One region of the Edwardsiella sp. EA181011 genome, then DNA from elsewhere that is predicted to be linked to it. Evidence: predicted binding sites of a transcription regulator. Region 1 holds the regulator's gene; each other region holds the start of a gene.

Region 1 (2,203 bases):
GCCGCGGCGCCGCGCAGCGGGCGGCCAGATTCAGGGTAAGCAAATAGAAAAAGGGGGTCTCTTTTAACAGCAGGAGCAGCGAGAGGCTCAGGCCGTAGGGATCGTTGGGAAGCGGCAGGTCGGGCGGCTGCTGCCAGCCAAACAGCGGCGCCATCAGGCGCCACAGCAGGCCGGTTGGCGCCAGCAGCATCAGCAGGCCGGTGGCCAGGGCGATGTGGGGGGCCGCCAACAGCAGCGCCGGCGCCAGCGCATGCTGACGCTGACGCCGCAGGGTGAACCCGGCCAGCGCCAGCGCCAGCAGCAGGGCACCGGCGCTGGCCCCCAGCGCTATCCACAGCGACAGACCGAGGCTGTGACCGAGCGCGGGCCACTGCAGCAGTCGCTGCAGCGCCTGTCCTGCATCCTGTCCGGTCAGCGGCAGTAGGGTTGCCGGGACCATCGCCGCCAGCGGCAGCGCGCCGGACAGCAGCACCAGCGCGGGAAACAGGACTAGCCGAGACACGCGCTTAGCGGCGGTAGTCGATGAACGGTCCGTCGGCCACGGAGCGGCGCTCAACCAGCTTAGGATGTACTTCGATGGTTTGGGCGTCCTCGCGCTTGCTGGTAATGCGATCGAGCAGCATGTCGAACGCCATGGCGCCAAGGCGCTCCTTGGGCTGATGAATGGTGGTCAGCGCCGGGGTAAAGTAGCGGGCGTTGCGCACGTTATCGTAGCCGATGACGGAGATATCCTGCGGTACGCGCAGTCCCATCTCATCCGCTGCGCAAATGGCGCCCATCGCCATGATGTCGCCGCCGACAAACACCGCCGTCGGACGCTGTTTCTGCGCCAGAATGTTTTGCATCGCCGCATAGCCGGACTCCGGCTCGAAGTCGCCTTCGACCAGCCATGACTCCTGCGGCGTGATATTGGCCTCCTGCAGCGCCTTGAGGAAGCCGCGCAGTCGACCGCCGCCGGTGTTGCGCGATACCGGGCCGGTGATGGCGCCAATGTCGCGGTGGCCACGCTCGATCAGGTAACGGCCGGCCAGATAGCCTCCCTCGAAGGCGTTGTCCTGGATAGCGTCGGTAAAGTCGCTGCGGCGGGTTCCCCAGTCCATGACCACCATCGGGATGTGGCGGTAGTCCTCCAGGATCTCCAGCAGGTTTTCCGGGTATTCGGAGCACATCACCAGCAGGCCGTCGACGCGTTTCTGCGCCAGCATGGCCAGGTAGGCTTTCTGCTTCTCCAGATTATTGTGGGAGTTACACAGGATCAGGGTATAGCCTTGGCTGTAGCAGCTATTCTCTACCGATTCGATGACCTCGGCAAAGTACGGCGCCTCGCTGGAGGTCGCCAGCAGGCCGATGGATTTGGTGTGGTTGACCTTCAGGCTGCGGGCAACGGCGCTGGGGGAGTAGTGTAGTTCTTTAATGGCCTCCCAGACGGCGGCTTTGGTCTCGTCGGCGACAAAGCGGGTTTTATTGATGACGTGAGACACCGTGGTGGTCGATACGCCTGCGCGCTTTGCCACATCTTTAATCGTTGCCATGAAACAAATGACTCCTGGGCGTACGCGCTGCGTCGCCGTTTTGTTAATCGTTTGCCTGCGTGCATCGGAAAATACGCCTGACAGCGCGGCTCGGCGCCGGCGCGTTTGCGCAATAGGGTGACGTTTGCCATTTCTTGTTTAGAATTATAGCGTCGGCACGCGGCAGTAAACCGCAAATTCTGTCTGATCTCAGGCAAAAGGGGAAGCACTAATTGGCGATTTGCGCAGGATGTAATCATAAGATTTTCTGCGTGTTTTAAGATGTGATTTATGTAAAAATGATTTAACACGGGTTTTGTGCGAACTTTCAAGTCAGTAAAAATTGATCCGGAACGTAAAACATGAGGTGTCAGGATGGAAAACGATCTGAAGTATTCTCTGGTAACAACGGTGGTGGCGCTGGCGCTGATCGTCGTGGCCAGCCTGATCGCCGCACTGCACTAAGTCAGCGGGTGGCATAAATAAAAAAGGCGCTCGGTGAGCGCCTTTTTTATCTCTGCGGCCGGTTACGCCAGATTCTGGGCGACGAACTCCCAGTTTACCAGCGCCCAGAAGTTTTCCAGGTACACCGGGCGAGCGTTACGGTAGTCGATGTAGTAGGCGTGCTCCCATACGTCCACGGTCAGCAGCGGCTTGTCGTCGCCGGTCAGCGGGGTCGCGGCGTTAGCGGT
Region 2 (2,203 bases), 510 kb from region 1:
GCGGAAACCCTCAAGCGCATGGCCGCCCTGAGCTAATGACGCACGGCGCGCATAGGCAACCCTCAGGGATATAAAAAACGGCGGGCCCCCGGAGAAGGGTGGCCCGCCGTATGCGCTATCCCACGGTTATTTCAGTACGGCGGCGATGGCTTCGCACAGCGGCGCCATATTGTCCGGCGTCATCCCCGCCACGTTGATGCGCCCAGAGCTGACGGCGTAGACGCCGAACTCGTCGCGCAGACGGCCTACCTGCTCTTTGGTCAGCCCGCTGAAGGAGAACATGCCGTTTTGGTGGATGATAAAGCTGAAGTCACGATCGGCGCCTTTCTCCTGCAGGGTATTCACGAACAGCTGGCGCATCCGTTGGATGCGCTGGCGCATATCGGTCAGCTCCTGCTCCCAGATGGCGCGCAGCGCATCGTTGCCCAGAATGGTGGCGACGATCGCGCCGCCGTGGGCCGGCGGGTTGGAGTAGTTGGCACGGATCACCGCCTTGATCTGGCTGAAGGCGTTGGCGGCGCTGCCGCTATCGGCGGCGATCAGGGTACAGGCGCCGACGCGCTCGTTGTACAGGCCAAAGTTCTTGGAGTAGGAGCTGCAGACGATCAGCTCGTCGTGGCGGGCCGCAAAGAGGCGCAGCCCCTGCGCGTCCTCTTCCAGCCCGTGGGCAAAGCCCTGATAGGCGAAGTCGAACAGCGGCAGCCAGCCATTGCTGCGGGACATCTCCGCCAGGGCCTCCCACTGCGCCGCGGTTGGGTCAATCCCCGTCGGGTTATGGCAACAGCCGTGGAACAGCACCACGTCGCCGGGCTGTGCCTGGGAGAGGCTCTCCTGCAGCGCGGCAAAGTCCAGACAGTGGTTATCGGCGTCATAGTAGGCGTATTCGCACACCTCCAGCCCGGCGGCGCTGAAAACGCTGCGGTGGTTCGGCCAGCTGGGGTTGCTCACCCAGATACGTTTGGCGCTGGTTTTACTGGCCAGGAAGTCGGCGGCGACGCGCAGCGCTCCGGTGCCACCGGGCGTCTGCGCTGCGAGCGCCCTCCCGGCGCTGATAATCGGGCTGTCGCTGCCCAGCAGCAGTGCCAGGGTCCGCTGGCCGAAGGCGGCGATCCCGTCGATGCTCAGGTAGTTCTTGCTGGTCTCATGCTCCAGCAGATACTGCTCGGCCTTTTTAACGCTGGTCAGCACCGGCGTATTACCGCTTTCGTCTTTATAGACGCCGATGCCCAGGTTGATTTTATGCGGGCGCGCATCGGCGCGAAACAGGTCGGCCAGCCCCAGGATTGGATCGGCGGGTGCAGCAGGGATGTTTTCAAACATGCGAGAGCTTCCATGTGTCCAGTTAAGCCAGTGAAGGGACAGATTACCGCTATGGAAAACCCTTGCCAACCGTTTGGCTGAAAAAGACGATAAAGTGGCGCGCAGGGTGGGGAATACGGAATAAATACTGCAAAAACAAACGCAAGCAGCACGGCACCGAGCGCCGGCGGCGCGCAAAAAACCATAAAAAAGCAGGGCCTGAGCCCTGCCTGATAGGATATCCATGGCGACCGGTGGCCGCGCGGGATTAGAACTGGTAAATCAGGCCTACGCCAACCACGTTGTCAGTGGTGATGCCGTTAGCTTTGTAGAAGTCGTCGTTACCGTCCAGCAGGTTGATTTTGTAATCAACGTAGGTGGACATGTTCTTGTTGAAGTAGTAGGACGCGCCCAGGTCAACGTATTTAACCAGATCTTTATTCAGGTTAGAGTCCAGACCCAGCTGCTTGCCCTTAGACTGCAGGTAGGCGATGGACGGACGCAGGCCGAAGTCGAACTGGTACTGAGCCACGGCTTCGAAGTTTTGGGTCTTGTTAGCGATGCCACCGCCGTCAACGCTGGTAGATTTACCGAACGGAGTCATGTTCAGGGTTTCGGCGTACATGGCGGCAATGTAGACGTTGTTGGCGTCGTACTTCAGACCGGTGGTCCATGCCTGAGCCTTGTTGCCTTCAGCGATGTCGCCAACGGCGAGGCCATGCTTCTGAGACAGGGTACGGTTAGAGGTAGAGTAAGCCGCCGCAGCGCTCACGCCCCAGCCCAGGTCGTAGGAGGCAGACATACCGAAGCCGTCGCCGTTCTGCTCGGACAGGTCAGCACGGCCATTGTTGCTTTCGCCCTTGGTGCCGTTTTTACCCTGGTACTGCAGGGCCACGTTCAGGCC
Region 3 (2,203 bases), 1.3 Mb from region 1:
CGGTGCGGTGAATGCCCTGCAGCGAGCCGTCGAACAGCGACTTATGGGTCGCCCGCAGCGTCGGCGGCAAGGTCGCTTCATCAACGGCAAAACCGTGGTTTTGCGCGGTGATCATCACACGGTCATGATCCAAATCCTTCACCGGATGGTTGCCGCCGTGGTGGCCAAACTTCATTTTTACCGTCTGTGCGCCGCTGGCCAGCGCCAGCAGCTGGTGCCCTAGGCAGATACCAAACAGCGGGATCTCGCCGTGCAGGAAGGTCGCGATAGCCTCGATGGCATAGTCACAGGGGGCCGGATCACCGGGGCCGTTGGACAGGAAAATACCGTCCGGATTCAGCGCCAGCACATCCTGCGCGGGCGTCTGAGCCGGCACCACCGTCAGGCGGCAACCGCGATCCACCAGCATCCGCAGGATATTGCGCTTCACCCCGAAGTCATAGGCCACCACGTGGTAGGGCAACGCCGCATCCTCACAGGGCGCCGGCAGCCCATCCTTCAGCGTCCAGCTACCCTGGCGCCACTCATAGGGCTCCTGGGTCGTCACTTCTTTGGCCAGATCCATCCCTTTCAGGCCGGGGAACGCGCGCGCCTTCTCCAGCGCCAGCGCCGCATCCGGCTCACTCCCGCTCTCCGCGGTGATGATGCAACCGTTCATCGCCCCCTTCTCACGCAGCAGGCGGGTCAGCTTACGGGTATCAATATCGGCGATGGCGACCACGCGGTGACGACGCAGATAGTCCGGCAGCGTCTCTTGACTGCGGAAGTTGCTGGCGATCGGCGGCAGATCGCGCACGATCAGCCCCTGAGCATGCACGGCGGAGGATTCTTCATCGGCGGCGTTGGTGCCGACATTGCCAATATGGGGATAGGTAAGCGTGACGATCTGACGGGAATAGGAGGGGTCGGTGAGAATTTCTTGGTAGCCGGTCATCGAGGTATTGAAGACCACTTCCCCCACGGCCGATCCGTCTGCTCCGATCGACCTGCCGTGAAACTGGGTTCCGTCTTCCAGAACTAAAAGCGCTGACTTAATCAAAACACCCTCCAAAGGAATACTCAGTCACAATATATGCATATTAATTCAGATATTGCATCGTGAATCAATCGCAAAAACTGCCACTGCGGCGAATTTCTGACAAATTGCGCGCATTCTAATGACGCATCCGCCCATTGTCCAGATGAAAGGAGAGTTTTTTGTGTTTTTTACAAATCTGAATGTGTTTTTAATGCCAAATGATTAAAAACACCAATTTTAGGGAAGGAGAAAACGGTTGCCGGACACAGATATCAAAGGCAACGGCGCTATAATGCGTTTTTTCACTGAAAAAATCAAGATGCGGGCGGCGCAGCGGGGTGAAATAAAAGGTAAATAGCAAAAATCGCCATACTGATAAATTTAGATGTAAATTCTCACCATAAATAAAAAATGTGATGAAAAAATCATTATTTTCATCACATTAAACAACATAGCAACCATGATATCTGTCGAAGAATAGGCCTTTTATAAGGTATCCAGAGCCAAAACATCACACATATCGTACATTCCTGGCTGCTGTGCGCCGAGCCACAGCGCCGCTCGCATGGCACCGCTGGCAAATGTCATACGGCTAGACGCCTTATGGGTAATCTCCAGACGCTCGCCGACATCGGCGAACATGGCGGTATGCTCGCCCACGATATCGCCGGCGCGCAGCGTCGCGAAACCGATGCTGCCAGGAACCCGCTCCCCGGTGTGCCCCTGGCGAGTATAGACCGCACAGCTTTCCAGGCTACGGCCCAACGCACCAGCGATCGCCTCACCCATCGCCAGCGCCGTTCCCGAGGGCGCATCGACTTTATGGCGATGATGCGCCTCAAGGATTTCAATATCGCAGTAGCTCCCCATCACCTGCGCCGCCTTTTCCAGCAGGCGCAGCATCACGTTCACCCCCACGCTGAAGTTGGCGGCCAACACGATGGCGACATGCTGTGAAGCCGCCTCAATGACCGCCTTTTCCTGCTCGCTGAAACCGGTAGTCCCGATCACCATCGCTTTACCGTGCGCCTGACAAAAGGCCAAATGCGCCATCGTTCCTTCGGGACGGGTAAAGTCGATCAGAACATCAAACTGCCCCGCGACCCGCTCCAGCGATGACTCGACCGTCACACCGGTCATACCACAGCCCGCCAGTTCGCCGGCGTCGCACCCCAGCAGGCCGGA

What was found. Region 1 encodes PurR, which represses purine synthesis genes. Its sites were predicted from a motif close to CANGCAAACGTTTGCNTG; they were not measured.
Region 2: QY76_RS14050 (amino acid aminotransferase) is a predicted target of PurR. The motif match lies at 1,383-1,400, and genes of this name have one in related genera.
Region 3: carA (glutamine-hydrolyzing carbamoyl-phosphate synthase small subunit) is a predicted target of PurR. The motif match lies at 1,264-1,281, and genes of this name have one in related genera.

What each region holds. Positions count from the first base shown of each region.
Region 1 covers NZ_CP011364.1:2,661,944-2,664,146, reverse strand. The annotation lists gene QY76_RS19330 (hypothetical protein) at 1-502, opposite strand, end outside; gene purR (HTH-type transcriptional repressor PurR) at 507-1,532, opposite strand; gene QY76_RS18770 (YnhF family membrane protein) at 1,887-1,976, shown strand; gene sodB (superoxide dismutase [Fe]) at 2,039-2,203, opposite strand, start outside.
Region 2 covers NZ_CP011364.1:3,173,278-3,175,480, reverse strand. The annotation lists gene QY76_RS19745 (cysteine hydrolase family protein) at 1-36, shown strand, start outside; gene QY76_RS14050 (amino acid aminotransferase) at 127-1,320, opposite strand; gene ompC (porin OmpC) at 1,568-2,203, opposite strand, start outside.
Region 3 covers NZ_CP011364.1:3,919,394-3,921,596, forward strand. The annotation lists gene carA (glutamine-hydrolyzing carbamoyl-phosphate synthase small subunit) at 1-1,039, opposite strand, end outside; gene dapB (4-hydroxy-tetrahydrodipicolinate reductase) at 1,505-2,203, opposite strand, start outside.